4 regions of the Rhizobium sp. M1 genome follow, and region 1 is predicted to be linked to each of the others. Evidence: predicted binding sites of a transcription regulator. Region 1 holds the regulator's gene; each other region holds the start of a gene.
The links. Region 1 encodes LexA, which represses DNA repair genes until DNA is damaged. Its sites were predicted from a motif close to TGTTCNNNNTGTGTTCNG; they were not measured.

Region 1 (7,629 bases):
GGTGGGTGATCAATCGTTCGAAGCCTGTCATAATCGAAGGCGGGCAAATTACAATGCCGCAATTCCCGCCTGCGAGGCAGCGTTCTGACGTGGCCTAAACCACGATCATGTCAGCCTGTTGAACATCAAGCCTTGGCGACCGCGTCGAAGGCAAGCAGCTTCTCAAGCAAGCGCGGCATGTCCTTGAGATAAACCATGTTCGGGCCGTCGGACGGCGCGTTGTCAGGGTCCTGGTGGGTTTCGAGGAAGACGCCGGCAATTCCCGTCGCCACGGCTGCGCGCGCCAGCGTTTCAACGAATTCGCGCTGACCGCCCGAGGATTCGCCCTGCCCGCCCGGCTGGGCGACGGAATGGGTCGCATCGAAAATGACGGGCGCGCCCATCGCCGCCATGATCGGCAGCGAGCGCATGTCGGAAACCAGCGTATTGTAGCCGAAGGAAGCGCCGCGCTCGCACAGCAGCACGTTCGGATTGCCGCTGGCATTGAGCTTCTTCAGGACGTTCTTCATATCCCAGGGGGCGAGGAACTGGCCTTTCTTGACGTTGACGACGCGGCCGGTCCGGGCAGCGGCGATCAGAAGATCGGTCTGGCGGCAGAGGAAGGCGGGGATCTGCAGAACGTCGATCACCTCCGCCACCTCGGCGCATTGCTCGGCGGTGTGAACGTCGGTCAGGACGGGAAAGCCGAATTCCTTCTTCAGGTCGGCGAAGACCTCCATGCCCTTTTCAAGCCCGATGCCGCGCTCTGCCGAGAGCGAGGTGCGGTTCGCCTTGTCGAAGGAACTCTTGTAGACGAGGCCGATACCGAGCTTTGCGCAGAGCTCCTTCAGCGTACCGGCGACCATGAAGGCGTGGTCACGGCTCTCCATCTGGCAGGGGCCGGCAATCAGCGACAGGCGCCCGGTATTGGAAAAGGTGACCTGGCCTTCGCCTTCGCCGATCTTGACCTCGGAATTGGTATCAGTGCTCATCGTGGTTCCTCGAAGGCAAAAAGCGCGCCCTGCCCGGGCGTGGGCTTCACCAGAATGCGATTGTTCTTGCGTGTGTATGTCACTCCGTTAGCAGCCAAATGCGCTTCTGTCACGGCAAGATCGGTGACGGTGAAGAGGATTGCCTGACCGCGCAGGCCACGATCGGCGGCGGAAACGACAAGCTCGAAATAGGCCTCCAGCCCTTCCGGCGTCATCAGGCTGATCTTGGCATTGGATGCCGCGATCTTCATGCCGAAACCGGTTTTCTCCACCACCGTCTGCCCGACCGCAAGACCAACGAAGGCGGCAAATGCAGCCGGCTCCGGCGAACAAAGGGCGATCTCGGCAATGCCGGTCACGCCATTGGCATGCGTCTCCAGAGCGGCACGACCGGCCGGGAACGAATTGATGCGCTGACAGGTGAAGAGAAAGAAGTCGGGCGCGCGCAGATCTCCTGAAAAGGCCAGTTTGAAGCTGCCGACGCTTTCCGAACCGTCCGGCATCCGCATCGGCCGGCTGAACTGCAACATCTCGCCGGCACTCGCGCCGCTACCCACGAATCGCCGATGATCGAGGCCGGCATCCTCGGTGAGGAAGGCCAACGCCGAAAGTCCCTCCTCGCCGCAGCGGAAGCGGAAGGCGCGATTGCGGGCGATGAAGACATTGCCGTGGCGGGCCGCTGTCTCGCTCTCCTCGACACTCGCCACGCCGAGCGGCTCGATATAGGTCTTGTCGGCGAAAAAGACGCAGGCATTTTCCGTTCCGAACGGATGGCGCGCATCGGCGGCGACGGTAAAGCCGAGCTTGCCGAGCCTTTCGCGCGCCAGGTCGATATTGACGACGGGCAGCACGACATGATCCAGCGGGTGCGGTTTGGCGGAATGTGCGATCATGATATCCCTCCTGACACGCCAGAGATGTGCGACAGCACCACCCTCAATGCAAGACATGTGCGCCAATCCGGCGAATGAAAATAAAAATCTCGACGAGTTGGCGCGAAGTTTTACGGAAATTTAGCTACTTGCGGAACACATATGGAACATATAGTGTCTGTTCTGGATTTGTTTCAATCACGGGGTCTGACGTCGATGCTCACGCGCAAACAACAGGAGCTTCTCCTTTTCATTCATGAGCGCATGAAGGAATCCGGCGTTCCGCCCTCTTTCGACGAGATGAAGGATGCCCTGGATCTCGCCTCGAAATCCGGCATTCATCGACTGATCACGGCGCTGGAGGAACGTGGTTTCATTCGCCGCCTACCGAACCGGGCCCGGGCCCTGGAAGTGATCAAGCTGCCGGAGGCCTATAGCCCCAGTCTTCAGCCGCGCCGCGGTTTTTCACCGAGCGTTATCGAAGGCAGCCTCGGCAAGCCCCAGCCGGTCGCCGCCCCCCCTGCCGCAAAGCCGATCGCCGACAACGGCAACACTGTGTCCGTGCCGGTCATGGGCCGGATCGCCGCCGGTGTTCCGATCTCGGCGATCCAGAACAACACGCACGACATCGTCGTTCCCTCAGACATGCTCGGCTCGGGTGAACATTATGCGCTGGAGGTCAAGGGCGATTCGATGATCGACGCCGGCATCTTCGACGGCGACACGGTGATCATCCGCAACGGCAGCACCGCAAGTCCCGGCGATATCGTCGTTGCGCTGGTCGACGACGAGGAAGCGACGCTGAAGCGCTTTCGCCGCAAGGGTGCCTCGATCGCCCTCGAAGCCGCCAACCCGGCTTACGAGACCCGTATCTTCGGGCCCGACCGGGTCAAGGTGCAGGGCAAGCTGGTCGGCCTCATTCGCCGTTATCACTGACAGCGGACGGGCCGGTTTCGGTAAAACTGTCTTTGCGCCAATCATAGGCTCGATGGCGCATCCATGGACGCGACAAAGCATCGAATGCGGTTGCGACCTCGAATCCCTCCTGTGCAAAACGCAGTTCGACGGAACCGGTCCTACGCAGCGTCTCGCCGGTGAAGAGTGTCGCACCCGAGCGGCAACGGTCGAAACGCAGGCGCACCGCGGTCACGACAATCTCGCCGGCGTCGCAGGCCGGGCCGAGATAGGCGGCGTTGTCGATGACGGCGACGACATGGCCATTGCCGAGCCTGGCTATACACCAGGCCTTCTTCACGCAGGAAAACCGATTTGTCTCACCGCCGGCTGCGGCGGTCGCCATCGCCGCCCTCGCGTCATTCTGCTGGTCGCGGGACAGCCTGACGCGGCGGTCCTCACCCGGTGGCGGGATGGCAGGACCATCCAGCATCTTCGGCGGGTGGTGCCTCGGCAGGACCAGCGCTCTTTGCCACTGGTCGAAGATGAAGTCCGGCGGGTTTTCACGGTTGGAAGCCATGGCCTCCGTCGCGACAAGCGCGACCAGACCACCATCCTCGGAAATCACCAGATCCGGTGGCCGGGACCCTGGCAGAATCAGCAGGATGAGCGTCGAAACGGCGAGGATCGATGTGCCGGCATGGCGCAACCGGGTGCGGAGCAGCGTCAGCAGCAGAAAGCCTGCCACGGCGACCGCGAAATACCAGGCGGGCAAGCGGCCGAGGCCGATGTCGCCGCCCCAGCCGGACACCGTCTTGGCGACCGCAATCACCAGATCGAGGCCGAAGCCGACCACTTTCCAGAGCGGAGCGTCCAGACCGAACGGCATGAGCAACATAGCCAGCAGCCCGGCCGGCATGACGATGAAGGAGATGATCGGCATCGTCGCAAGGTTTGCCGGCAGGCCATAAGCGGTCAGGCGATGAAAATGCTCGATCGAAAACAGCGCCGTGGAAAAGCCACCGATCAACGAGGTCAGGAAGACGCCGCCGAGGAAACCGGCGACCGCCACGACCGGCCGCAGGACCGGCAGCTTCAGCAACGGGTTTTCCCGGACGCGCCGGTCCTTCCACAGCTGGTAGCCCGATACCAGTGCCAAAGTCGCGGCAAAGGACATCTGGAAGCTCGGACCCAAGACTTCGGAGGGTGAAATGGCGATGATGACGAGCGCCGAGAGAACGACATTGCGCAGGCTGATCGACGGCCGATCGAAGAAGACGGCAATCAGCATGATCGCCATCATGATGAAGGCGCGTTCGGCCGAAACCCCGAATCCTGAGATCAGGAAGTAGGCCGTGACGGCGAGGAGCGCGCCGGCCGCGGCGAGCTTCTTTGTCGGATAGGCTTGAGCGACAACAGGAACGAGGCTGAGCAGCATCCGGAAACCGACGAAGAAGATGCCGGCCGACAACGCCATGTTGAGGCCCGAGATCGCCACGATATGCGCAAGGCCGGACTGGCGCAGCGCCTCCGTCGTTTCCTTCGAGATGGCGCGCCGCTCGTCAGTCACCAGAGCAGCGGCAAAAGCGCCTGTGTCGCCGGGCAGGATCGAGCGTATGCGATCGCCGATGCCGCTGCGCAACTGGTAAAGCCATTCGAGCAGAGCTTCGGACGTCGATCTCGCAGGCTGCGGGCCTGCCCGCGAATCGACTTTCTCGGGCGCACCGTAGAAGAAGCCGTTGGCGCCGATGCCATCGAAATAGGCACCGAAGGAAAAGTCGTTGAGCTCGGGAAGCGCCGGCCCCGCCGGCGGCGTCAACCGTGCTCGGCCGGTGATGACGTCACCGATCTCGAAAGGCGTATCGGCGCCGCGGGCGATCACGGTTATACGCCTCGGCGGCCGCTTCACCTGTGGCGCCTCGGTGCCGGTGACGGCAAGAACATAACGCCACCGCCTACGATCGTCGCCTTCGCGCCGCTCGACGCGGCCTATCACCGTCGTCGTCACGGATGAATCGAGTATGACAGTCGAGGCCCGCCAGCTTTCGAGCCGCGCGCAGAGCATGCCGCATACCACGAGGGCAAGCGCCATAAGCGTTGCCCGCAAGGCGGGCCGGCTGCGACCGGCGACGAGCACCGCAAGCATCAGTACCGACAGGCAGAGCAACGATGGAAGGAGCGGAAAATCCGTTGCAGCAAGAAACCAGTATGCCGCGCCGGCGCCGAGGAAGACCGGCGAGAACAGGAGCAGGCGGCCGTGGTCGGCCTCCTCGCTCAGCATCCGGCCGCCAGCACGCAGCGCTTGTCTCATTGCCGCCGGCAGCCGGTGGCGCAACGACATCGCGGACTGGGTTCTCGCCGGCCGCATCACCACAGCTGGGGCAGGAAGATCGGCCGGATCGGCAAGACCGACGCCCGCTTGCGGCCGCAATTCGACTGTCGTCAATTCCTGCATGCGCCGCCCGAACTTACCCTGCCCAGGCACCCAGAATGCAACCTCCGGGCAAATCCGGCAAGCATAATCGATTGAAATACGAGCGAAAATCGCAAATGCGAAAAGACCAGTCGAATCATCGGTTTCCGCTATGCGTGCCGCTCATCGCTGCAGTGCCTAAAAGGTGATGCCGCAATGCACAAAATGCCGTCACGGTAACTTGGCATTAGCTTCGCGATCATATAGCTATCGGTAAGGACGCTTAACCCCTATGGCGCTTTTGTGGCGCCACCGACATTTCGGAGGATCAGCATGACGGATCAAAGCGCAACAATAAAAATCGGTGACAAATCAGTCGACCTCGCCGTCAAAAGCGGCACGATCGGTCCAAGCGTCATCGATATCGGTGCTCTCTACAAGAACACCGCTTCCTTCACCTACGATCCGGGCTTCACCTCGACCGCATCCTGTGAATCGAAAATCACCTATATCGACGGCGACGAAGGCGTGCTGCTGCACCGCGGCTACCCGATCGAGCAGCTCGCCGAACATGGCGACTTCCTCGAGGTCTGCTACCTCCTGCTTTACGGCGAACTGCCGACGGCCGCGCAGAAGAAGGACTTCGACTATCGGGTCACGCATCACACCATGGTGCACGAGCAGATGAGCCGCTTCTTCACCGGCTTCCGCCGCGATGCGCATCCGATGGCCGTCATGTGCGGCTGCGTCGGCGCGCTGTCGGCCTTCTATCACGACTCGACCGATATCACCGATCCGCATCAGCGCATGGTCGCCAGCCTGCGGATGATCGCCAAGATGCCGACGCTGGCCGCCATGGCCTATAAGTACCATATCGGCCAGCCCTTCGTTTACCCGAAGAACGACCTCGACTATGCATCGAACTTCCTGCGCATGTGCTTTGCCGTTCCCTGCGAGGAATATGTGGTCAACCCGGTGCTTGCCCGCGCCATGGACCGCATCTTCATCCTGCATGCCGATCACGAGCAGAACGCGTCGACCTCGACCGTCCGCCTCGCCGGTTCGTCGGGCGCCAACCCGTTCGCCTGCATCGCGGCCGGCATCGCCTGCCTGTGGGGCCCCGCGCATGGCGGCGCCAACGAAGCAGCACTCAACATGCTGAACGAGATCGGCACCGTCGATCATATTCCGGAATATATCGCCCGCGCCAAGGACAAGAACGATCCGTTCCGCCTGATGGGCTTCGGCCACCGCGTCTACAAGAACTACGACCCGCGCGCCAAGATCATGCAGAAGACGACGCATGAAGTACTCGGCGAACTCGGCATCAAGGACGATCCGCTGCTCGAAGTGGCGATGGAGCTCGAGCGCATCGCGCTCACCGACGAATATTTCATCGAGAAGAAGCTCTATCCGAACATCGACTTCTATTCCGGCATCACGCTGAAGGCGCTGGGCTTCCCCACGACCATGTTCACCGTGCTCTTCGCGCTTGCCCGCACCGTCGGCTGGATCGCGCAGTGGAACGAGATGATCGAGGATCCGGAGCAGCGCATCGGCCGTCCGCGCCAGCTCTATGTCGGCGAACCGAAGCGCGACTACATCCCGGTTTCGAAGCGCTGATCGCTTCAGACCAATCGGCTCAAAAGAAAACCCGGTCAGAAACGACCGGGTTTTTTCTTTTTCAGCACGTCGAGCAGGATTTCGGCAGCATATTCGCCCGGCGGCTTTTCAGTCTGCATGCGCTGCCAGATGAGCTCATAACCTTCCTTCATCGCCTTGAGCTGGTAAGTGTCGGCCGACAGCCTTTCCATCCAGCGTGCGAGGCTTGCGCCGCGAACGACATCGTTCAGATATTCCGGCACGACCGCGTAATCGGCAATCAGGTTCGGCAGCGCCCCTGTCCAGGTCTTGATGCCCGATGTCAGCAGCCGCATGATCCAGTCGACCCTGTAGGCGGAGACGACGGGAACGTCGGCGAGCGCCAGTTCGAGAATAACGGTTCCGGATGCCGCCATGGCTGCATCGGCCTCGACGAAAGCCTTCCACTTTGCTTCCGCGCCGACAACGATCTCCGGCGTTACCGCCCATTTCGCCGTCAATTCGCGCACAAGCCCTTCCTTGTGTCGCATCGTCGGCAGGATGAAGCACATCGGTCCATTGCGGGCGACAAGTTCGCTCACCGCCACCTCGAAATGCGGCAGGAGCTTCTGGATTTCCGAGGAGCGTGAGCCGGGCAGAAGCAGGATTGTGCCGTTGCCGGGCCGTCTTCCCGCACGCAGGCGTCGGGTCTCCAGGAGCGCAGGGTCGGCGGTCAGGCGATGCCCGACATAGGTCGTTGCCGGGCCTTTGAGGCGCTGCATCGTCGCCGGTTCGAAAGGCAGGACGGCGAGCACGTGATCGACATAGGCAAGCATGCGCTCGGCGCGATATTCCTTCCAGGCCCAGACGCTCGGACAGACATAATCGACGACAGGCA
Region 2 (7,629 bases), on a different contig from region 1:
CCTCCTGCAGCTTCGGCTCCTCCTCGATCGCCTTGGAGAGCGGCGTCGGATTGGCCGGATTGTTCGGCACGAGTTTGCAGATCTTGTCGACCTGGCCGTAGGGCATCTCCAGCACGCGGCCGACGTCGCGCAGCGCTGCGCGCGCCTGCAGCGAACCGAAGGTGATGATCTGGGCCACCTGTTCGCGGCCGTACTTGGCCTGGACGTATCGGATCACCTCTTCGCGGCGGTCCTGGCAGAAGTCGATGTCGAAGTCCGGCATCGACACGCGTTCCGGATTGAGGAAGCGTTCGAACAGCAGCGAAAACCGCAAGGGATCGACGTCGGTGATCGTCAGCGCGTAGGCGACCAGCGAACCGGCGCCCGAACCGCGGCCGGGACCAACCGGAATGTCATGCTGCTTGGCCCATTTGATGAAGTCGGCAACGATCAGGAAGTAGCCGGGAAAGCGCATGCGTTCGATGACGCTGAGCTCGAATTCCAGCCGCTCGCGATAATCCTTTTCCTCATAACCCGGCGACATGCCGAGGGTCGAAAGCCGCATGTCCAGCCCTTCGACCGCCTGGCGGCGCAATTCACCCGCCTCGGCGCGTTCGGCCTCCTCGGCGTCGTCGGTCGCACCCGTGAAGCGCGGCAGGATCGGTTTGCGCGTCTTCAATACGAAGGAGCAGCGCTTGGCGATCTCGATCGTGTTCTCCAGCGCTTCCGGCAAATCGGCAAAGAGCTTGGCCATTTCGGCGCGGCTCTTCAGGTAGTGATCCGGCGTCAGGCGAAAGCGGCTGTCGTCGGAAACGATGGCATTATGGGCAACGGCCATCAGCGCATCATGGGCGTCGTAATCGTCGCGTGTCGGAAAGAAGGCCTCGTTGGTCGCGACCAGCGGCAGATCGTGGGCATAGGCGAGCCCGATGATCTTCTGCTCGTGCCGCTTGTCGTAGGTGCCATGCCGCTGCAGCTCGACATAGAGCCGGTCGCCGAAGAGACGCTTGAGCATGAGCAGCCGCGCTTCGGCCTGGGCGGAATGGCCCTCCCTGATCGCTCCGTCGACCGGCCCCGTCAGGGCGCCGGTCAAGGCGATCAGCCCTTCCGTGCCCGCCTCCTCCAGCCAGGAGGATCGGACATGGACGGCCTGATTGCCTTCACCGCCGAGATAGGCGCGGCTGATGAGGTCGACCAGCCTTTCGTAACCGGCCTCCGTCGCTGCGAGAAGAACGATCGACGGCAGCTTGACCAATGCCTGCTGGCCGCCGCGTTTTTCGGTCTCCAGCCCGTCTTCCATGTCGATCGAGACCTGGCAGCCGATGATCGGCTGCAGCCCGTCGTCCATTGCCTTCTGCGAGAATTCGAGGGCGACGAACAGATTGTTGGTGTCGGTAATGGCGATGGCCGGCTGATTGTCTCCGGCCGCCTTGTAGAGAATCTTCTTCAGCGGCAGCGCGCCTTCGAGAAGCGAATAGGCGGAATGGACTCTCAGGTGAATGAAGCCCGGCGTGTCGCCGATCACCTCACCCGTCGAAGCCTTTACCGTATCCGCCATGACATGCCTTCCCAATCACCGAATGAATCAGACGCATTGTCGGCATGGAGGGCAATGATGTCCAGAAGAAGTCCCGTGTTCGAACCACATGATGGCCATGCAGTCCCCTGAAAACTTTAGATCGCGATGACGATGAGCGAGAAGCTGGCAACGAACATTGCGATGGAGGTGAATGCTGCGATATCACGGATCATGTCAGTCATTTGGCTCTCCTTTACTCGTTATGTTTTCAATTTGTTCGATCTATGTTCCGATGTCAACAGGAATCTTTTCCTTCCTGCTTGCGTTTGAAAAACACCCCGGCGACGCAACGATTCGGTGAAAGCTTCGGCGACGGGCTTGAGATGCCGAGCCGCGGCCTCGCCGGCCCCGGTGCCGCAAAGAACGTGGACACATCCCGCCGACGACAAAGGCTCCCCCGCATTTGTTCTGTTTATGTTCTGCACATCCTGCTATATCCCAACTAATGAGTCAGGAGGACCCTATGCCCGAGACAGCGATGCTGAACGAATTCGTCGTCGAAGCCAAAGCTGCCAGCTATGTCGGCGGCGGCGTGCCGCGCCCGCCCTGCCGGCCGGGGTCTCACGATATCGGCTATGAGCGCGGCGACTGGCGCTATCTCGACAGCTATTTCGGCGGCACCGACTTCGCCGGACAGGAGGTGGTGTGGTTTGCCGACGAGCCGATCTGGGCGATGAATTATTTCGGCTGGGTCATTGCGCCCGATCTCATCGATGCCAGCGCAGCGGGAACTGTGATCAAGGCGGCGCTTTCTGCCATGTACCGGCAGGGCCGCTTTCTCGGCGGAATGGAATTCGACCATCCGTTCGGCCGCTATGTCGATCGCAGCGAAGGCGGCTGTGAACGGTTCAGCGGTCATGAATGCATCGTGGTCGACGGACGCAAGGCTTACGCGCTCGACTATCGCGGCGGCCTGATCATCCCCTGACGGATCCGGAGGCGGGTCGATTCGAACCTGCCGCCAGACGCGTCATCTCTTCGTCCGTATCCCGGAATCGCTGCGCACGTCCGGGCGACATCGATCAGAAATCGACGACCTTGCCGTCGGAGATCGTCACGCGCCGATCCATGCGGCGGGCGAGTTCGTGGTTGTGCGTGGCGATCAGGGCCGCGAGGCCGGACTGGCGCACCAGAGCCTCCAGCGCGTCGAAGACGTAGCTTGCTGTTTCCGGGTCGAGATTACCGGTCGGCTCGTCGGCCAGAAGCAGGGTCGGCGCATTGGCGACGGCGCGGGCGATCGCAACGCGCTGCTGCTCGCCACCTGACAGTTCGGCCGGACGGTGCGAGCCGCGATGGCCGATGCGCATATAGTCGAGAAGCTGGCCGGCCCGCTCTCCGGCCTCCTTCCAGGACAGGCCGGCGATCAGCTGTGGCATCATGATGTTTTCGAGCGCCGAAAATTCCGGCAGGAGGTGATGGAACTGATAGACGAAGCCGATCTCGCGGCGACGGATCGCCGTGCGCTTCTCGTCGCTCAGCCCGTCACAGGCATGGCCGTTGATGGTGACTTCGCCGCCGTCGGGATGCTCGAGCAGACCGGCGACATGCAGTAGCGTCGACTTGCCCGTGCCCGAGGGCGCGACAAGGGCGACGATCTCGCCTTTCGACAGCGAGAAATCCGCACCCTTCAGGATCGAGAGCAGCGTATCGCCCTGCCCGTAATGGCGCTCGACGCCGGTAAGCTTGAGGACGACGTTGCGATTCATGAATGCGGCATTCCTTATTCGTAGCGCAGGGCCTGCACCGGATCGAGCCTGGAGGCGCGCCATGCCGGGAAGATGGTGGCGATGAAGGAGAGGCTGAGCGCCATGACCACGACCGAAATCGTTTCGCTGAGATCCATCTCGGCCGGCAGCTGGCTGAGGAAATAGACCTGCGGATTGAAGATCACGGTGCCTGAGATCCAGGAGAAGAACTGGCGGATGGATTCGATGTTGACGCAGACGAGGACGCCGAGCAGCACGCCGGCGATGGTGCCGACGATACCGATCGCCGCCCCGGTCATGAAGAAGATGCGCATGATGGCGCCGGCGCTGGCGCCCATCGTGCGCAGAATGGCGATATCGCTGCCCTTGTCCTTCACCAGCATGATGAGGCCGGAGATGATGTTCAGCGCCGCCACCAGCACGATCAGCGTCAGGATCATGAACATGACGTTGCGCTCGACCTGCAGCGCCGAGAAGAAGGTCTGATTGCGCTGGCGCCAGTCGGTCAGGTTGATCTGGCGACCGGCCGCCTCTTCCACCTTCGGCCGCAGAGCGTCGATATCATCGGGATGATCGACGAAGAGCTCGATCGACTGCACGAGCCCCGCCGCATTGAAATAGAGCTGCGCTTCCTCGAGCGGCATGAAGATGATCGAGGAATCATATTCCGACATGCCGATCTCGAACAGCCCGGAGATCTTGTAGGATTTGACGCGCGGGTTGACGCCCATCGGCGTGACGTCACCTTCCGGCGAGGTCAGCGTGATGAGGTCGCCGACGCGCAGACCCAGCTGGTCGGCCATGCGGGTGCCGATCAGCACGCCCTCGCCGGAGGCATAGCCCACCATGTCGCCGGATTTGATGTTGTCGGAGATCGTCTTGAGCTTGGTCAGGTCTTCGGCGCGGGCGCCGCGCACCAGGGCGCCGGTGCTGCCGCCGGCCTGGGCGGAAGCAAGCACCTGCCCCTCCACCAAAGGCAGCGCCATCTTGACGCCGGGCACGGCGGCGAGCCTGCTGGCAAGGTCGGGATAATCGGTGAAGGGACCATCGACCGGCTGGACGATCATGTGGCCGTTGATGCCGAGGATGCGCGAGACGAGCTCGGTGCGGAAGCCGTTCATCACCGCCATGACGATGATCAGCGTCGCGACGCCGAGCATGATGCCGACGAAGGAGAAGCCGGCGATGACCGAGATGAAGGCTTCCTTGCGCCGGGCGCGCAGATAGCGCCAGGCCACGAGGCGTTCGAAGGTGGAAAATGGCTTGCCAGCCGGACCCAAGCCGGATGTTGAACTCCGGTCCACTGCTGCCTCTGCCATTTCGCCTCCGTTTCCTTAAGCCACGAACCTGTTGATCGCCGCTTCGATCGTCATCGTTTCGCGGGCGCCGGTCTTGCGGTCCTTCACTTCGACCTCGCCGTTCGCGACCGCGCGCGGGCCGGCGATGATCTGGACGGGTACGCCGATCAGGTCGGCGGTTGCGAATTTCGTGCCGGCCCGGTCGTCGGTATCGTCGTAGAGCACATCCTTGCCGGCCTTGGTGAGCGCGGCGTAGATCAGCTCGCAAGTATCGTCGCAGGCCTGATCGCCCGACTTCATGTTGATCACCACGACATCGAAGGGCGCGACCGAAGCCGGCCAGATGATTCCGTTGTCGTCATGCGATGCTTCGATGATGGCGGGAACAAGGCGCGTCGGGCCGATACCGTAGGAACCCATGTGAACAAAGTGTTCCTTGCCATCGGGCCCCTGCACTTTCGCGCCCATCGACTCGGAATATTTCGTGCCGAAATAGAAGATGTGACCGACCTCGATGCCGCGCGCCGAAAGACGCTCGCCTTCCGGAACGGCGTTGAAAGCCGCCTCGTCGTGCATTTCCGAGGTCGCCGCATAGAGCGAGGTCCACTTGTCGAAGATCGCCTTCAGACCCTCGACGCTGTCGAAATCGGTGCTGTCACCAGGAATATCGAAGCCGACGAAGTCCTTGTGGCAGAAGACCTCGGATTCGCCGGTATCGGCGAGGATGATGAATTCATGGCTGAGATTGCCGCCGATCGGGCCGGTGTCGGCACGCATCGGAATGGCGCGCAGGCCGAGCCGATCGAAGGTTCTGAGATAGGCGGCGAACATCTTGTTATAGGAATGCTCGGCCCCTTCGCGGGTCAGATCGAAGGAATAAGCGTCCTTCATCATGAACTCGCGCGAGCGCATGGTGCCGAAGCGCGGGCGGATCTCGTCACGGAACTTCAGCTGGATGTGATAGAGATTGAGCGGCAGGTCCTTGTAGGACTTGACGGAGGAACGGAAAATATCCGTCACCATCTCCTCGTTTGTGGGGCCGTAGAGCATCGGCCGATCCTGACGGTCCTTGATGCGCAGCATCTCCTTGCCGTAAGCATCGTAACGGCCGCTTTCCTGCCAGAGTTCGGCCGATTGCAGGGTCGGCATCGAAAGCTCGATGGCGCCGGCACGGTTCTGCTCCTCGCGGATAATGGCGTTGACCTTGTCGAGCACGCGCTTGCCGAGCGGCAGCCAGGAATAGATGCCCTGCGACTGCTGGCGGATCATGCCGGCGCGCAGCATCAACCGGTGGGAGACGATTTCCGCCTCCTTGGGGTTTTCCTTGAGGATGGGCATGAAATAGCGGGACAGACGCATGGCGGATTCCGAAGCAGTTGAGATCCCGCGGAGAACGGAATCGACGGTACATTGGTAATGTGGGAGCGTTCATAGCCGCTTCGCGGCGGGAAGGAAACCCGCAACTGCCGTCGGCCGCCTCCCGGATACGCATGTTCACGCCCGCAAAATGAAAGGGCGTGAAAAAGCGCGTGTTTATAAGGACTTGAACGAAAATCTTGTCAACAGAAATATTTTGCTAGAGTGTAGCAAAAATGCAAAAAAAGCTAATGACAAAGCCCAATGTTTGAGCTAGCTTTAGCTCACAAAACAGGCAGGAAGCTAAATTCTTGCCGAATTCGCGGTCAAGTCTTGGGAGGATCAGATCTTAGGCGCGCTCGTCGCAGCCCCGGCAACGGTTACAGATCACGCGATACTTAAAACAAGGCTTTCAGCCTTGTTTTTTTTTGGCTTTTGCCTCCCACCCCAACCAGAAACGAGATCGCCTTCCGTAAGGAAATGCGCCCTCATTCCGTTAGGCGAGCTCTTTGCCGCAACAGCATGACGCCGATATGACGAAATCGATTTTTTGTGAATTTTACATCTGCCCAAACTTTGAGCAAAAGCTACCTCAATAGAAGCTAGGCCCTAGTTGTGGAAGGGCGTCGAAGCCCCAGCCGAAATAGGTGTCGCAGACATACCAGAGGCCGTAGATCAGAGCCGAGATCAGCGTCGTCAGCGAAAAGACGAAGCCGGCGCGAAAGCGGGTGGGCGCGCTGGGAACGGTGCCGAGCACGATATCATCGTCTTCCGCCTGGGTGCGCAGGCCGATCGGCAGGACGGCGAAAAGCGTCATCCACCAGATGATGAAGTAGACGGCAAATCCCTGAAGGAAGATCTGAAGCATTATGGTTCCCGGTGATGTCGCGCCGCCATGTGGCGAAGGCGTCCTCTCACTTTCAATTGCACGCCTTTATACGGCGGAATGGCGGCCAATTCAAAGCGAACGAAACATTTCGCCGCCTTCGGGTCACTCTGCCGCAGCGCAAGCACTTCACATGAATTGGGTTCAGGCCTGTTCAAGCTCGATCAGCGTGCCGAAGAAATCCTTGGGATGCAGAAAGAGCACCGGCTTGCCATGCGCGCCGGTCTTCGGCTGGCCGTCGCCCAGCACCCGCGCCCCCGCCTCGACCAGCCGGTCGCGGGCGAGGATGATATCGTCCACTTCATAACAGATGTGGTGCATGCCGCCGGACGGGTTCTTGTCGAGGAAGGCTGCGATCGGCGAGGCTTCCCCAAGCGGCTCAAGCAGTTCGACCTTGGTGTTCGGCAATTCGACGAAGACGACGGTGACGCCGTGTTCCGGCAGCGCCTGCGGCTGCGACACGGCAGCGCCCAGCGTATCGCGATAGGCGGCCGCCGCCGCCTTCAGGTCGGGGACGGCGATGGCAATATGGTTCACCCGGCCGAGCATGATCAGACCTTGGTGACGAAGGCGGTAACGACGGGCTTCTTGCCCCAGCTCTGGTTGGCAGCGGCGCGGATGGCGCGACGAACGGCCTCCTGCAGCATGTCCAGATCCTTGCGGCGGGCGCGCGGAATGCTTTCGATGGCGCTGATCGCCGCGTCGAACAGCGTATCCTCCATCTCATCGCCCTCGTCGTCATAAACAGGCAGGCCGATCGAGACGAGATCGGGATCGCCGACGATATCATAACGCGCGTCGAGCACGATGCTGACCGCGACATGG
Region 3 (7,629 bases), on a different contig from region 1:
GCGGCTGGCGATGCGGATGCCGCCGACCGGTACGCGGATCAACTGGCCGCCGTCCGAGACCAGCATGATCTGGTCGCCGTCATCGACCGGGAAGGCAGCAACCAATTCGCCGATTTCGCCGGTTTTCGACGTGTCGGTGGCGCGGATGCCCTTGCCGCCGCGGCCGGAGATGCGGAAGTCATAAGACGACGAGCGCTTGCCGAAGCCCTTCTCGGAGACGGTGAGCACGAACTGCTCGCGTGCCTTCAGCTCTTCATAACGCTCATCGGAGAGCTGTCCCTCCTCGGTGACTTCCTCGCCGACGAGAGCGATATCCTCTTCATCGACGCCCGTCGCGCGGCGTTCGGCGGCAGAGCGCTTCAGATAGGCGGCGCGCTCCCACGGCTCGGCATCGACATGGCCGACGATCGTCATCGAGATGATGCGATCGCCCTCGCCGAGATTGATGCCGCGCACGCCGATCGAGTTGCGGCCGGCGAAGACGCGAACGTCGTCGACGGAGAAGCGGATGCACTGGCCGAGCGCGGTCGTCAGCAGCACGTCGTCACGTTCCGTACAGGTCTCGACGGAGAGGATTTCATCGCCCTCCTCCTCGAGCTTCATGGCGATCTTGCCGTTGCGGTTGACCTGGACAAAATCCGACAGCTTGTTGCGGCGAACCGTGCCGCGCGTCGTCGAGAACATGACGTCGAGATTATCCCAGCTCGCCTCGTCCTCGGGCAAGGGCAGGATGGTGGTGATGCGCTCGCCGGGTTCGAGCGGCAGCATGTTGATCAGCGCCTTGCCGCGCGAGGTCGGTGTGCCGATCGGCAGACGCCAGACCTTCTCCTTGTAGACGATGCCGCGCGAAGAGAAGAACAGAACCGGCGTATGGGTATTGACCACGAATAGCCGGCTAACGAAATCCTCGTCGCGGGTGGTCATGCCGGAGCGGCCCTTGCCGCCACGGCGCTGGGCGCGGTAGGTGGTCAGCGGTACCCGCTTGATATAACCGAGATGCGAGACGGTGACGACCATGTCCTCGCGGGCGATGAGATCCTCATCGTCCATTTCGAGGCCGCCATCGACGATCTCGGTGCGTCGCGGTGTGCCGAATTCGTCGCGCACGGCGGTGAGCTCATCCTTGACGATGGTCTGGATGCGGACACGCGAGGACAGAATATCGAGATAATCCCGGATTTCCTCGCCGATCTTGTTGAGTTCGTCGCCGATTTCGTCACGGCCAAGGGCCGTGAGGCGGGCAAGACGCAGTTCGAGAATGGCGCGGGCCTGCTCTTCCGACAGGTTGTACGTCATGTCGTCGTTGATGCGATGGCGCGGATCGTCGATCAGACGGATCAGGCTTTCGACATCTGCCGCCGGCCAGCGGCGGGTCATCAGCTCTTCGCGGGCCGACTGCGGATCGGGCGCCTGGCGGATAACGCGGATGACTTCGTCGATATTGGCCACCGCAATCGCGAGGCCGACCAACACATGGGCACGCTCGCGCGCCTTGCGCAGCAGGAATTTCGTTCTCCGGCTAACGACTTCTTCGCGGAAGGAGACGAAGGCGCGCAGCATGTCGAGCAGCGTCAGCTGCTCCGGCTTGCCGCCGTTCAGCGCCACCATGTTGCAGCCGAAAGAGGTCTGCAACGGCGTATAACGATAGAGCTGGTTGAGGATAACCTCGGCATTGGCGTCGCGCTTCAGCTCGATGACGACGCGATAGCCCTGGCGGTCGGACTCGTCGCGCAGGTCGGAGATGCCCTCGATGCGCTTTTCGCGCACCAGTTCGGCCATCTTCTCGATCATCGTCGCCTTGTTCACCTGATAGGGGATTTCGGTGATGATGATCTGCTCGCGGTCGCCGCGCATCGGCTCGATCGCTGCGACGCCGCGCATGATGACCGAGCCGCGGCCGGTCTCGTAAGCCGAGCGGATGCCGGCGCGACCGAGGATTTTGGCGCCTGTCGGGAAATCCGGGCCGGGAATGATCTGCATCAGCTCCGGCAACTCGATCGCCGGATCGTTGATCAGCGCAATGCAGCCGTCGATCACTTCGGAAAGATTGTGCGGCGGAATATTGGTTGCCATGCCGACGGCGATGCCGCCGGCGCCGTTGACGAGCAGGTTCGGGAATTTCGCGGGAACCACGACCGGCTCGGAGAGCGTGCCGTCGTAGTTGTCGCGGAAGTCCACGGTTTCCTTATCGAGATCGTCGAGCAGCGAATGGGCCGCCTTTTCGAGCCGGCATTCGGTGTAGCGTTCGGCCGCCGGCGGATCGCCGTCGACGGAGCCGAAATTGCCCTGACCGTCGATCAGCGGCAGCCGCAGCGACCAGGGCTGCGCCATGCGGGCGAGCGCATCATAGATCGCGGCATTGCCGTGCGGATGGTATTTACCCATCACGTCACCGGTGACGCGGGCGCATTTGACGTATTTCTTGTTCCAGTCGATGCCGAGCTCGGACATGCCGTAGAGGATGCGCCGGTGCACGGGCTTCAGGCCGTCGCGCACGTCGGGCAGCGCGCGGCTGACGATGACGCTCATGGCGTAATCGAGATACGACCGCTGCATTTCCTCCATGATGGAGATGGGCTCGATGCCTGGCGGGAGCTTCCCGCCGCCGGGGGGTGTTTGCTCAGTCAAAACAGATCACGATCTCTTCTAGAATCACTTGAAGATTTATAGCGGAAAGCCTGTTCCCGCGCCAATTTCCGAGCGCGTTTTGAACAGGCTTTTGCGGCCGAAAAAGGGTAAAGCACGGGACTTGTGCGATCGGACCGGACAAATCCGCCGCGGGCCGCCGCAGCATATTTGCCAAATCCAAATCCCCGCTTCACAATCGCACAAAATCACGCACCCATATGGGCTTTCGGAGAGACGATGGCAAGCGCCGACCAATTGATCAACGCCTTCACGACGCTTCTCGTCACCATCGATCCGCCAGGCCTCGCACCGATCTTTCTCGGGCTGACGACGGGCATGAGCCGCGCCGAGCGCACGCAGGTGGCGCTACGCGGTTCGACCATCGCCTTCATCATCCTCGCGGTCTTCGCCTTGTTCGGCGCCGGCGTGCTCGGCGTGCTCGGCATCTCGATCGGCGCCTTCCGCATCGCCGGCGGCCTGCTGCTCTTCTGGATCGCCTTCGAAATGGTGTTCGAGCGGCGGCAGGAGCGCAAGGAGAAGGCCTCCGAGGCCGCCGTCACCAAGGATCACATCGAGAATATCGCGGTCTTTCCCCTCGCCCTGCCCCTGATCGCCGGTCCCGGTGCGATCTCGGCGACGATCCTACTTGCCGGCACGCTGCCGACCTCGGTTGAAAAAGCCCAGCTGATCGCCGTCATCGCCGCCAATCTGCTGCTGACCTTCCTGATGCTGCTGATCGCCGAAAGGCTCGACCGTTTCCTCGGCGTCACCGGCCGGGCGATCCTGACGCGGCTGCTCGGCGTCATCCTCGCCGCCCTGGCGGTGCAATTCGTCGTCGACGGCGCGAAGGCGGCACTCAATCTGATCAGCGCGACGCCGCATTGAAACGGCGGCATCTACCGCGAGACCAAGGAAAAGAGCATGACGCCGTCATGGACGTCATGCTCTCAAATAATTCATAAAGCCAGGAACGGTCGATCAGAACGGGATGTCGTCGTCCAAATCCCGCGAGAAATTGCCGCCACCGCCGCGGCTCGGCGATGAGGAGGGAGCAGGCGCGCCGTAGTCGTCGCCGTAATCGTTGCCGCCACCGCTACTGCCGCGGCCGCCGCCGAAGCCGGAGCTCGCGCCGCCGCCGTCGCCGCGGCCGTCGAGCATGGTCAGCGTCGAGCTGAAGCCCTGCAGCACCACTTCCGTCGAATAGCGGTCCTGGCCCTGCTGATCCTGCCATTTGCGGGTCTGCAGCTGACCTTCGATATAGAGCTTGGCGCCCTTCTTCACATATTGCTCGACGACCTTGCAGAGGCCTTCGTTGAAGACGACGACAGTGTGCCATTCGGTCTTTTCCCGGCGTTCGCCGGAATTGCGGTCACGCCAGGTCTCCGAGGTCGCAATACGGAGATTGGCGATCGGCCGGCCATCCTGAGTCCGGCGGATTTCGGGGTCTGCACCCACGTTTCCAACCAGAATTACCTTGTTCACGCTACCAGCCATGCTTCTCACCCTGCCTGCCGCCCTGCCCGGCGGCGTTTCAATCGATCGGCGCACCTTAAACCATCACGGACCGCCGATGCGCATGGGCGGCATTTAATCCACATGTTTATCCATCAGAAAGCCGCATGCATTCATCAGGAATTTTGTTCTTTATTTGTTCTAGTTTATCCGTATGATCCTGTCAACAGAATCGAAAACCTTGAACCTTCCCGGATATTCAGCCTCGACTCGCCCGCCGGCATCACTAAATAAGGGCTGTTATCCAGAAAACCAAAGCAGAGACGATGAGCGAACTGAAGACGATCTCCATCCGCGGCGCGCGCGAGCACAATCTGAAGAGCATCGATCTCGATCTGCCGCGCAACAAGCTGATCGTCATGACCGGTCTTTCGGGCTCGGGCAAATCCTCGCTCGCCTTCGACACGATCTACGCCGAGGGCCAGCGGCGTTATGTCGAGAGCCTTTCGGCCTATGCCCGGCAGTTCCTCGAAATGATGCAGAAGCCCGATGTCGACCAGATCGACGGGCTGTCGCCGGCCATTTCGATCGAGCAGAAGACCACCTCGCGCAACCCGCGCTCGACGGTCGGCACCGTCACCGAGATCTATGACTATATGCGCCTGCTCTTTGCCCGTGTCGGCGTTCCCTATTCGCCGGCGACGGGCCTGCCGATCGAAAGCCAGACGGTCAGCCAGATGGTCGATCGCATCCTCGCTTTCGGCGAAGGCACCCGTCTTTATATTCTCGCCCCGCTCGTGCGCGGGCGCAAGGGCGAATACAAGAAGGAACTGGCGGAGCTGATGAAGAAGGGCTTCCAGCGCGTCAAGGTGGACGGCCAGTTCTACGAGATCGCCGAGGCGCCGGTTCTCGACAAGAAATACAAGCACGACATCGACGTCGTGGTCGACCGCATCGTCGTGCGCTCCGATGTCTCGGCGCGCCTGGCCGACAGCCTGGAGACCTGCCTGAAGCTCGCGGACGGGCTGGCAGTCGCCGAATTCGCCGACAAGCCGCTGCCGCCGGAAGAGACCTCGGCCGGCGGCTCGGCCAACAAGTCACTGAACGAAACGCATGAGCGCGTGCTGTTTTCGGAGAAGTTCGCCTGCCCGGTCTCGGGCTTCACCATCCCGGAGATCGAACCCCGGCTGTTTTCCTTCAACAATCCCTTCGGCGCCTGCCCGACCTGCGACGGCCTCGGCGCCCAGCAGAAGATCGACCCCGACCTGATCGTGCCCGAGCCAGAGCGGACACTGCGCGACGGGGCGATCGCGCCCTGGGCCAAGTCGACCTCGCCTTACTACAACCAGACGCTGGAAGCGCTCGGCAAACATTACGGCTTCAAGCTCGGCACCCGCTGGAACGATCTTTCCGACGAGGTCAAGAACGTCATTCTCAACGGCACCGACGACAAGATCGAATTCCACTACGCCGACGGCGCGCGCTCCTATACGACCCACAAGAACTTCGAGGGCATCATCACCAATCTCGAGCGCCGCTGGAAGGAGACGGATTCCGCCTGGGCGCGCGAAGATATCGAGCGTTTCATGTCGGCCGCCCCCTGCCCTTCCTGCAACGGCTATCGCCTGAAACCCGAAGCGCTCGCCGTGAAGATCAACAGGCTGCATATCGGCGAAGTCACCGAGATGTCGATCCGCATCGCCCGCGACTGGTTCGAGACGCTGCCGGCCAGCTTCAACGCCAAGCAGAACGAGATCGCCGTGCGCATCCTCAAGGAAATCCGCGACCGGCTGCGCTTCCTCAACGATGTCGGCCTGGAATATCTCAGCCTGTCGCGCAACTCAGGCACGCTGTCGGGCGGAGAGAGCCAGCGCATTCGCCTCGCATCGCAGATCGGCTCGGGCTTGACGGGCGTGCTTTACGTGCTCGACGAGCCGTCGATCGGCCTGCATCAGCGCGACAATGCCCGATTGCTCGACACGCTGAAGCACCTGCGTGACATCGGCAATACGGTCATCGTCGTCGAGCATGACGAGGATGCGATCCTGACGGCTGACGACGTCGTCGACATCGGCCCGGCGGCCGGCATCCATGGCGGCCAGGTCATCGCCCATGGCACGCCGCAGGATATCATGGACAACCCGAAGTCGCTGACCGGCAAATATCTCTCGGGCGAACTCGGCGTGCCGGTTCCAGACGAGCGCCGCAAGCCGAAGAAAGGCCGCGAGATCAAAGTCGTCGGCGCGCGCGGCAACAATTTGAAGAATGTCACGGCCGCGATCCCGCTCGGCGTCTTCACAGCGGTGACCGGGGTCTCCGGCGGCGGCAAGTCCACCTTCCTGATCGAGACGCTGTATAAATCGGCGGCGCGCCGCGTCATGGGTGCGCGCGAAATCCCCGCCGATCATGACCGGATCGACGGCTTCGAGCATATCGACAAGGTGATCGACATCGACCAGTCGCCGATCGGCCGCACGCCGCGCTCGAACCCGGCGACCTATACCGGCGCCTTCACGCCGATCCGCGACTGGTTCGCCGGCCTGCCGGAAGCCAAGGCGCGCGGCTATCAGCCGGGCCGCTTCTCCTTCAACGTCAAGGGCGGACGCTGCGAAGCCTGCCAGGGCGACGGCGTCATCAAGATCGAGATGCACTTCCTGCCCGACGTCTACGTCACCTGCGACGTCTGCCACGGCAAGCGCTACAACAGAGAGACGCTCGACGTCACCTTCAAGCAGAAGTCGATCGCCGACGTGCTCGACATGACGGTAGAGGAAGGCGTCGATTTCTTCGCGGCAGTGCCGGCGGTGCGTGACAAGCTGCAATCGCTGAAGGATGTCGGCCTCGGTTATATCAAGGTCGGCCAGCAGGCCAACACGCTTTCCGGCGGCGAGGCGCAGCGCGTCAAGCTTGCCAAGGAGCTGTCGAAGCGCTCGACCGGGCGTACGCTCTATATTCTCGACGAACCAACGACCGGACTGCATTTCCACGACGTCGCCAAGCTGCTCGAAATGCTGCACGAGCTGGTCAATCAGGGCAATTCGGTTGTGGTGATCGAGCACAATCTCGAAGTCATCAAGACGGCCGACTGGGTGCTCGATTTCGGCCCCGAGGGCGGCGATGGCGGCGGCGAAATCGTCGCAACCGGCACCCCCGAAGCAATCGTCAAGGAGAAGCGTTCCTATACCGGACACTTCCTCAAGGAATTGCTGGAACGGCGGCCGGCCAAGAGGGCGGCTGCGGCGGAATGACGATGAGGCTGGCGTCACGTGACGATCTCCAAACGATCACGACGCTGACGGCAGCCGCCTATCTGCCCTATACCGAACTCTTCGGCTCGCCACCGATCCCGGTGACGGAAGACTACACGCCACGGATCGAACGCGGCGAGGTGTGGCTGCGCGATATCGGCGGCGAAATCGCAGGGCTCACGGTCGTCGAGCGACATTCGGATCACCTCATGCTGTTCAGCATCGCGGTCTCGCCGGCCTTTCAGCGTGCCGGCCACGGGCTGGCGATGCTCGAATGGCTGGAGGGCAAGGCGCGGGAATG
Region 4 (7,629 bases), on a different contig from region 1:
GTGGTCGGCGATGACCCGATGGCTGGCGCTACCTTCCGCCTTGACGCCCATCGTGTCTTCGATGGCGCCGATCAGTGTCCGGAAGAGATCGGTGTCGAACACGCTCTGAACGCCCTGGAGAATACAGGCCATGCGCTCCAGGCCCATGCCAGTATCGATCGACGGACGCGGCAGCGGGTTGCGAACGCCGGGCTCGGTCTGCTCGAACTGCATGAAGACGAGGTTCCAGAACTCCAGGAACCGGTCGCCATCTTCCTCGGCCGAGCCTGGAGGGCCGCCCCAGACGTTCTCGCCTTGGTCGATGAAGATTTCAGAGCATGGGCCGCAGGGGCCGGTATCGCCCATCTGCCAGAAATTGTCGGAGGTCGGGATGCGGATGATCTTGTCGTCGGAAAAACCGGCGATCTTCTTCCACAGCGCCGCGGCCTCCTCATCTTCGGAATAGACGGTTACCAGCAGGCGATGCTTCGGCAGGCCGAAACCTTCGGTCACGAGCTTCCAGGCAAGCTCGATCGCATTCTCCTTGAAATAGTCCCCAAATGAGAAGTTGCCGAGCATTTCGAAGAAGGTCAGGTGGCGCGCGGTATAGCCGACATTGTCGAGGTCGTTATGCTTGCCGCCGGCGCGCACGCATTTCTGCGACGTCGTGGCCGTCGTATAAGGACGCTTTTCCAGGCCGGTGAAAACGTTCTTGAACTGCACCATGCCGGCATTGGTGAACATCAGCGTCGGGTCGTTGCGCGGCACCAGCGGGCTCGACGAAACGATCTCGTGGCCGTTCTTCTTGAAATAGTCGAGAAAGGTCGACCGGATATCGTTCACGCCGCTCATTTTATGCCCTTCAATGCTGCCGGAGGCAGATAAATACAAATCCATCGGCTTTTAACGTTCGCCTCCGCCACTGTCCAGCCGACAAACAAAACCGGCCGCATTCTCATCAGGAATGCGGCCGGCGGAGATATCCGATAAGAGTCAGGCGCGAGACTTACATGTCCGCGGCGGCATCGCCGTCATCCGCATCCGGTCCGCCGTTCTGCAGGAAGCGGTCGGCGATGAGACCGGCATTCTGGCGCAGCGCCAGTTCGATCTCGCGGGCGAGATCCGGATTGTCGCGCAAGAAGGTCTTGGCGTTTTCGCGGCCCTGGCCGAGACGCTGGCTGTTATAGGAGAACCAGGCGCCCGACTTTTCCACGATCCCGGCTTTGACGCCGAGATCGACGAGTTCGCCGGTCTTCGATACGCCTTCGCCATACATGATGTCGAATTCGACCTGCTTGAAGGGAGGCGCCATCTTGTTCTTGACGACCTTGACGCGGGTCTGGTTGCCGACCACCTCTTCGCGCTCCTTGACCGAGCCGATGCGGCGGATGTCAAGGCGCACGGAGGCATAGAATTTCAGCGCATTGCCGCCCGTCGTCGTTTCCGGCGAACCGAACATGACGCCGATCTTCATGCGGATCTGATTGATGAAGATCACCATGGTATTCGACTTGGAGATCGAGGCAGTGAGCTTGCGCAGCGCCTGGCTCATCAGGCGTGCCTGCAGGCCGGGAAGGCTGTCGCCCATTTCGCCTTCGATTTCGGCGCGCGGCGTCAGTGCGGCGACCGAGTCGACGACCAGAACGTCGACGGCCCCGGAGCGCACCAGCGTATCGGTGATCTCAAGCGCCTGCTCGCCGGTATCGGGCTGCGAGATCAGAAGGTTTTGGAGATCGACGCCAAGCTTGCGGGCATAGACGGGATCGAGCGCATGTTCGGCGTCGACAAAGGCGCAGATGCCGCCCTTCTTTTGCGATTCCGCGATGGTCTGCAGCGCAAGCGTCGTCTTGCCCGAGCTTTCCGGCCCGTAGATTTCGATGATGCGGCCCTTCGGCAGGCCGCCGACGCCAAGCGCGATATCGAGCCCAAGCGAACCCGTCGAAATCGTCTCGATTTCGATGACGTTCTCGTTGGAACCGAGTTTCATGATCGAGCCCTTGCCGAACGACCGCTCTATCTGTGAGAGTGCCGCTTCAAGCGCCTTGCTTTTGTCCACCGATTTGTCCTCTACCAGCCGCAATGAATTCTGAGACATCTGATCCACCTTTAGGTTATTGAAGCCGCCCAAGCAATGTCGAGTTTGTACCCCATTTGTTCCACTCTCGCAATAGGCGATCAAATGATTGAAAGAAAAAGGTAAAACAGCCTGTGTTCTATATTTGTTTTATCGATGCAAAGCAACGGCTTAGGCCGGATGCGCCGGCGTTGCCGCGACAGGAGGCACCGTCTCGATTCGCTAGTCGGGCATCGGAAGGCGATTGAAATGAAGAAAAAGATTCTTGTTCTCGGCGGCGCCCATATCGACCGGCGCGGCCGCATTTCCGGGGAAACGGCACCGGGCGCCAGCAATCCCGGCACCTGGTTCGAGGAGCCGGGCGGCGGCGGCTTCAATGCGGCGCGCAACCTTGCAAGGCTCGGTTTTCAGGTGACGATGATTTCGCCGCGCGGCGGCGATCCCATCGGCGAGATGGTCGGCGAAGCCGCCGATTTCGCCGGCATCGACGACCGGCCCTTCGTTTTCCTCGACCGCAAGACACCGAGCTACACCGCGATCATAGAGAGGGACGGCAACCTGGTGATTGCCCTTGCCGACATGGATCTCTACCGCTTCTTCGTGCCGCGGCGTCTTTCCATTCGCTGGGTGCGCGAAGCCTTCGCCGCGCATGATCTCATCCTTTTCGATGCCAATCTGCCGGAAGAAACGATCGTTGCAATCGTCGCCAAGGCACGGTCGCTGGCCAAACCCGTCGCGGCGATCGCCATTTCGCCGGCCAAGGTCGTCAGGCTGAAATCCTGCATCGCGGATATCGACTACCTGTTCCTGAACGAAGCCGAAGCCGCAGCCCTTGTCGGTGAACGGCCGGAAGACGCCGACGGCTGGCCGCCGCTTCTGAACGAGATCGGCATCCGACGCGCCGTCGTCACCCGCGGCCAGCGCGAGCTGGTCGCGTTTTGCGACGGCCGCGCCGTGACGTTGCAGCCGCCGATCGCCGAGACCCTCGCCGATGTCACCGGCGCCGGCGATTCCCTTGCCGCCGGCACGCTCGCCGCCTTGATGCGAGGCCTGCCGCTCGAGGAAGCTATCCGCCACGGCACCGCGGCCGCAGCGCTGACTGTGCAGTCGCCGCATGCCGTCAACGAAAATCTGACGCCGGATCTGCTGAATAAGGCGCTTGCCCTTGTTCCCCAGATCAGAATTCTGCATTGAAGCGGCCAAATGAAATAGTCGAGCATGATGTCGTCGCAAAACCGCCGACACATTGGGCATCATGCTCCATCGACGACAGGACAAGATCATGACCCAGCCCATCTCCCCTCTTCTGCCGATCGCCTATTCGAAGGAGGTCGCCAGCGCCAAGCAGCGCGGCGCGCCGCTGGTGGCGCTGGAATCGACCATCATCACCCACGGCATGCCCTATCCCGGCAATATCGAGATGGCCCGCAGCGTCGAGGCCATCATTCGCGAACAGGGTGCCGTGCCGGCAACGATCGCCGTCATTCACGGCACGCTGCATATCGGCCTTGAAGCCGGCGAACTGGAGCAGCTCGCCAAGGCGACCGACGTGATGAAGGTGTCGCGCGCCGATCTCGCCTTTGCGATCGCCGAGCGCCGCACCGGCGCCACCACCGTCGCGGCGACGATGATCGCGGCGGCGCGCGCTGGCATCCGCGTCTTTGCCACAGGCGGCATCGGCGGCGTGCACCGTGGCGCCGAGGAAAGCTTCGATATTTCGGCCGATCTCGAGGAACTGGCCCGCACCGGCGTCATCGTCGTCTGCGCCGGCGCCAAGGCAATTCTCGACATTCCGAAAACGCTGGAAGTGCTGGAAACCCGCGGCGTGCCCGTCGTCACCTATGAGAGCGAAGAATTCCCCGCCTTCTGGTCGCGCTCCTCGGGGCTTCGCAGCCCGCTGTCACTGAACAGCCCGGCGGCAATCGCCAACTTCCAGACGGTGCGCGAACAGCTCGGCATCAATGGCGGCATGCTGATCGCCAATCCGGTGCCCGAGGCCGACGAGATCCCGCGCGAAGAGATGGAGATCTATATCGAGCGCGCGCTCGACAGCGCTGAACGCGACGAAGTGACCGGCAAGGCGGTGACGCCCTATCTGCTCTCGACCATCTTCGACCTGACGGACGGCCAGAGTCTGAAGACGAATATTGCGCTTGTTGAAAACAATGCGCGGCTGGCGGCAGAGATTGCCGTGGCGCTCGGGGAGTAAGGGGGGATGGGGCAGGTTGTTTCCGCCCAGTCTTTGCCGGATTGCCGTGGATCACCCCCTCTGCCCTGCCGGGCATCTCCCCCACCGGTGGGGAGATTGGGCGGGAGCGCCGGCCGCACGAATAATGAACATTGCAAACTGCACAACGTTAGCGACGTGCGAAGGTCAAGCCGAGCGTCAATCTCCCCCCTTATGGGGGGGAGATGTCCGGCAGGACAGAGGGGGGTGCCACGTCGAACGCCCTATCCGGAAACCACGAAGCCGTAACCGCTAACTATCCAGCGTCTCCTTGACCACCACAGCCAGCTGCTTCAGCGAAAACGGCTTCGGCAGGAACCCGAATTTCGCATCCGGCGGCAGGTTGCGGGCAAAGGCGTCCTCGGCATAGCCGGAGACGAAGATGAATTTCAGGTCTGGATAGTTCTTGCGCAGCTCACGCAGCAGCGTCGGGCCGTCCATTTCAGGCATGACGACGTCGGAAACGACGATGTCGACCTTGCCCTCAAGCTCTTCCATGATGCTCAGCGCCTCGACGCCCGAGCCCGCCTCATGCACGGTGTAGCCGCGCGTTTCCAGCATCCGCTTGCCGCCCCGGCGCACCGCCTCCTCGTCTTCGACGAGCAGGACGACGGCAGAGCCTGTCAGGTCCTCGGGCTGCTGCGCAGCAGGCGCCTCGGGAGGCGTGCCGACTGCGGCAATGGCGCTGTCGATCGCGCCGGCTTCGGCGGCAACCGCCGGCTCGGGGATATGGCGCGGCAGGAAGACGCGGAAGGTCGTGCCTTTGCCGACTTCGGATTCCGGCTGGATGTAGCCGCCCGATTGCTTGACGATGCCATAGACCATGGCAAGACCAAGCCCGGTGCCTTTGCCGACATCCTTGGTGGTGAAGAAGGGTTCGAAGATCTTGTCCATGATCTCAGGCGCAATGCCGGTGCCGGTATCGGTGACCTCGACCAGCACCATGTCCTCGGCGGGCATGTAGGAATAGTTGAAGGCGGAGACCTCGGCAGCCGTCAGATTGCGGGTGCGCAGCGTCAGCGTGCCGCCTTCCGGCATCGCATCGCGCGCATTGACGCAGAGATTGATCAGCACCTGCTCGAACTGCGACAGGTCGGTTTTGACGGGCCAGAGATCCCGGCCATATTGCACGTCGAGCTTGACGTTGGTGCCGGAGAGCAGCCGGTCGACCAGCATGCGCAGGTCGCCGACGACATCCGTCAGGTTCAGCACCGAGGGCCGCATCGTTTGCTTGCGCGAGAAGGCAAGCAGCTGGCGCACCAGCACCGCGGCGCGGTTGGCGTTGCGCTTGATCTCCATCAGGTCGGCGAAACTCGCATCGGAGGGCCGCGCCTGCAGCAGCAGATGGTCGGACGACAGCAGGATCGCCGTCAGCACATTGTTGAAGTCATGCGCGATGCCGCCGGCGAGCGTTCCGACAGCGTTCATCTTCTGCGTCTGCGCCATCTGCGCTTCCAGCGCCTTCTGCTCGGTCACCTCGACGGCATAGACGATCGCCGCTTCCTCCGGCGCCTCGTCGCTCTGGTCGATGACAGCATTGACATAGAAGCGGAAATAGCGCGCCTCGTCGGTCGGCGTGCGGGTGTCGAGCGGCGCGATGTCGCCCTGCCGGTCCTTCGCCGCCGCCAGCGCCGCGGCCAGCTGCGGCCGGTCGCTCTCCTGCACGATGGTTTCGAGAGAGGGTGATTTCTCGAGATCGTCGCGCGACACGACGCCGGAAAACAGCTTCAGGAACGGCGCATTGGTGCGCAGAATGCGCCCTTCGCCATCGACCGAGGCGATCGCCATCGGCGTGTTGTTGAAGAAGCGCGTGAAGCGCATGGCGGCGGCCGAAGCGGATTGGCCGCTCTCGCTGCTCTTTTCGCGCGCCAGCACGATCGTCCGGCTTTCGCCGGGCGCCCCGTCGCGCATCGAGGTGACGCTGTGGATGATCTGCACCGGCAGGCTCTGGCCGTTGGTCTTGCGCAAATCGAGATCGAGCGTCACGGTCTTCTTCAGGCCTGGTTCGGCCTGCACCGACTGGATCAGCGCCAGCCCCTCGCCCGCCACCAGGTCGCCGATCGACATCGAGCCCGGCAGGAACTTGGTCAGGTCGAGGCCCAGCCACTCGGCAAGCGTGGCATTCAGGTAGAAGATTTCGCCCTTCCGGCCGGCGGAGAAGAAGCCGGCGGGTGCGTGATCGAGATAGTCGATCGCGTTCTGCAGCTCCTTGAAGAATCGCTCCTGATCGTCGCGTTCGGCGGTGATGTCGGTGATCTGCCAGATCTGCAGCGGCTTGCCGCCATTATCCTCCTGATGCAGCAGCCGCGCCTTCAGCCGGTACCAATGCGCGCCCGAGCTGTTGGAGCCGGGGCCGACGGCGCGCAGCAGACGGAACTCCTCACGGCCCTCCTTGCCCTCGCGCAGACCATTGACCAGCCGGTAGAGCGCCTCGTTGGACTCGCGATGGCGCGACAGCAGCGTTTCGAGCGTCTGCACCTCGGTCGCTTTGCGCGCGCCGGTCAGCGCGCCGTAGGCAGCGTTGGCATAGATGATCCGTCCCTTGTCGTCGGTGATCAGCGTGCCGTCCGGATGGCTGTTGAGAAAGGCGCGCGCCAGGCTGTCGGACTGGTGCTGCGGCATCACCTCGATGAAGCCGATAACCGAGGACACCAGGAAGAAGATGCCGACCATGGCAAGCACGCCGAGGCCGCCGAGCACCATCTCGTTGTCGAGTGATCTTTTGAAGACGACGAAGGCGCCGGCTGCCGCGATCAGCACGAGCGCCAACAGAAGGATGCGCAAAACCGTGCCAGAACGCCCCCCACGATCCACAAGCGGTGCGTTATAGTCGTCGGCCTGACGCGGTTTCGTCATGTATTCCTCGCATAAGCCCTTCCCATTTCATAGCACGAACACGAAGCAGGAATCAGGCACTCTTTCCTTCTTAGCAATTTGCCACGCCGGCAAAAACACCGGTCACCGGCAAGACTGCTTGAATTCACAGGCTAGAGCGCCATCTGCCTCGCGCAAGCCGGCAGCCGTCATCCGGCACAATACGAAATCGCCTCCGTGCGTCACTGGACAGGACCTTCGGCCCTTGTTTAAGGAACGGAAAAGTCGTCAATATGTGCCGAATGCGAAATGGAGTGAGTGACTATGTTCGATGATCTTGTCGGAGCTTACGGCAGCCGTTTCCTGCTTGCGGCCGGTGGCGTCGGCCTGGCGCTTCTTCTGCTCATTCTGGCGCTCTGGCTGATTCGAAGCCGCGCCCCCTCGCCCTTCGTGCGCGGCGGCCGCAACCGTCAGCCCCGCCTGCAGGTGCTGGATGCGGCAGCCGTCGATACCCGCCGCCGGCTAGTGCTGGTGC

Region 2: CO655_RS08895 (DUF5680 domain-containing protein) is a predicted target of LexA. The motif match lies at 1,773-1,790, and genes of this name have one in related genera.
Region 3: uvrA (excinuclease ABC subunit UvrA) is a predicted target of LexA. The motif match lies at 4,267-4,284, and genes of this name have one in related genera.
Region 4: recA (recombinase RecA) is a predicted target of LexA. The motif match lies at 2,189-2,206, and genes of this name have one in related genera.

The regions. Positions count from the first base shown of each region.
Region 1 is NZ_NWSW01000034.1:55,822-63,450, reverse strand. It holds gene kdsA (3-deoxy-8-phosphooctulonate synthase) at 126-971, opposite strand; gene CO655_RS26825 (VOC family protein) at 968-1,864, opposite strand; gene lexA (transcriptional repressor LexA) at 2,060-2,779, shown strand; gene CO655_RS26815 (ComEC/Rec2 family competence protein) at 2,760-5,192, opposite strand; gene gltA (citrate synthase) at 5,484-6,773, shown strand; gene lpxB (lipid-A-disaccharide synthase) at 6,809-7,629, opposite strand, start outside.
Region 2 is NZ_NWSW01000007.1:287,323-294,951, reverse strand. It holds gene dnaE (DNA polymerase III subunit alpha) at 1-1,537, opposite strand, end outside; gene CO655_RS08895 (DUF5680 domain-containing protein) at 2,022-2,486, shown strand; gene CO655_RS08890 (ABC transporter ATP-binding protein) at 2,581-3,264, opposite strand; gene CO655_RS08885 (lipoprotein-releasing ABC transporter permease subunit) at 3,279-4,583, opposite strand; gene proS (proline--tRNA ligase) at 4,599-5,921, opposite strand; gene CO655_RS08875 (DUF1467 family protein) at 6,511-6,786, opposite strand; gene mce (methylmalonyl-CoA epimerase) at 6,949-7,353, opposite strand; gene CO655_RS08865 (ribonuclease J) at 7,356-7,629, opposite strand, start outside.
Region 3 is NZ_NWSW01000029.1:17,023-24,651, reverse strand. It holds gene gyrA (DNA gyrase subunit A) at 1-2,628, opposite strand, end outside; gene CO655_RS25210 (MarC family protein) at 2,866-3,513, shown strand; gene CO655_RS25205 (single-stranded DNA-binding protein) at 3,607-4,122, opposite strand; gene uvrA (excinuclease ABC subunit UvrA) at 4,407-7,328, shown strand; gene CO655_RS25195 (GNAT family N-acetyltransferase) at 7,325-7,629, shown strand, end outside.
Region 4 is NZ_NWSW01000018.1:81,456-89,084, reverse strand. It holds gene alaS (alanine--tRNA ligase) at 1-831, opposite strand, end outside; gene recA (recombinase RecA) at 986-2,074, opposite strand; gene CO655_RS18710 (carbohydrate kinase family protein) at 2,303-3,247, shown strand; gene CO655_RS18705 (pseudouridine-5'-phosphate glycosidase) at 3,336-4,262, shown strand; gene CO655_RS18700 (PAS domain-containing sensor histidine kinase) at 4,533-7,136, opposite strand; gene CO655_RS18695 (flagellar biosynthetic protein FliO) at 7,419-7,629, shown strand, end outside.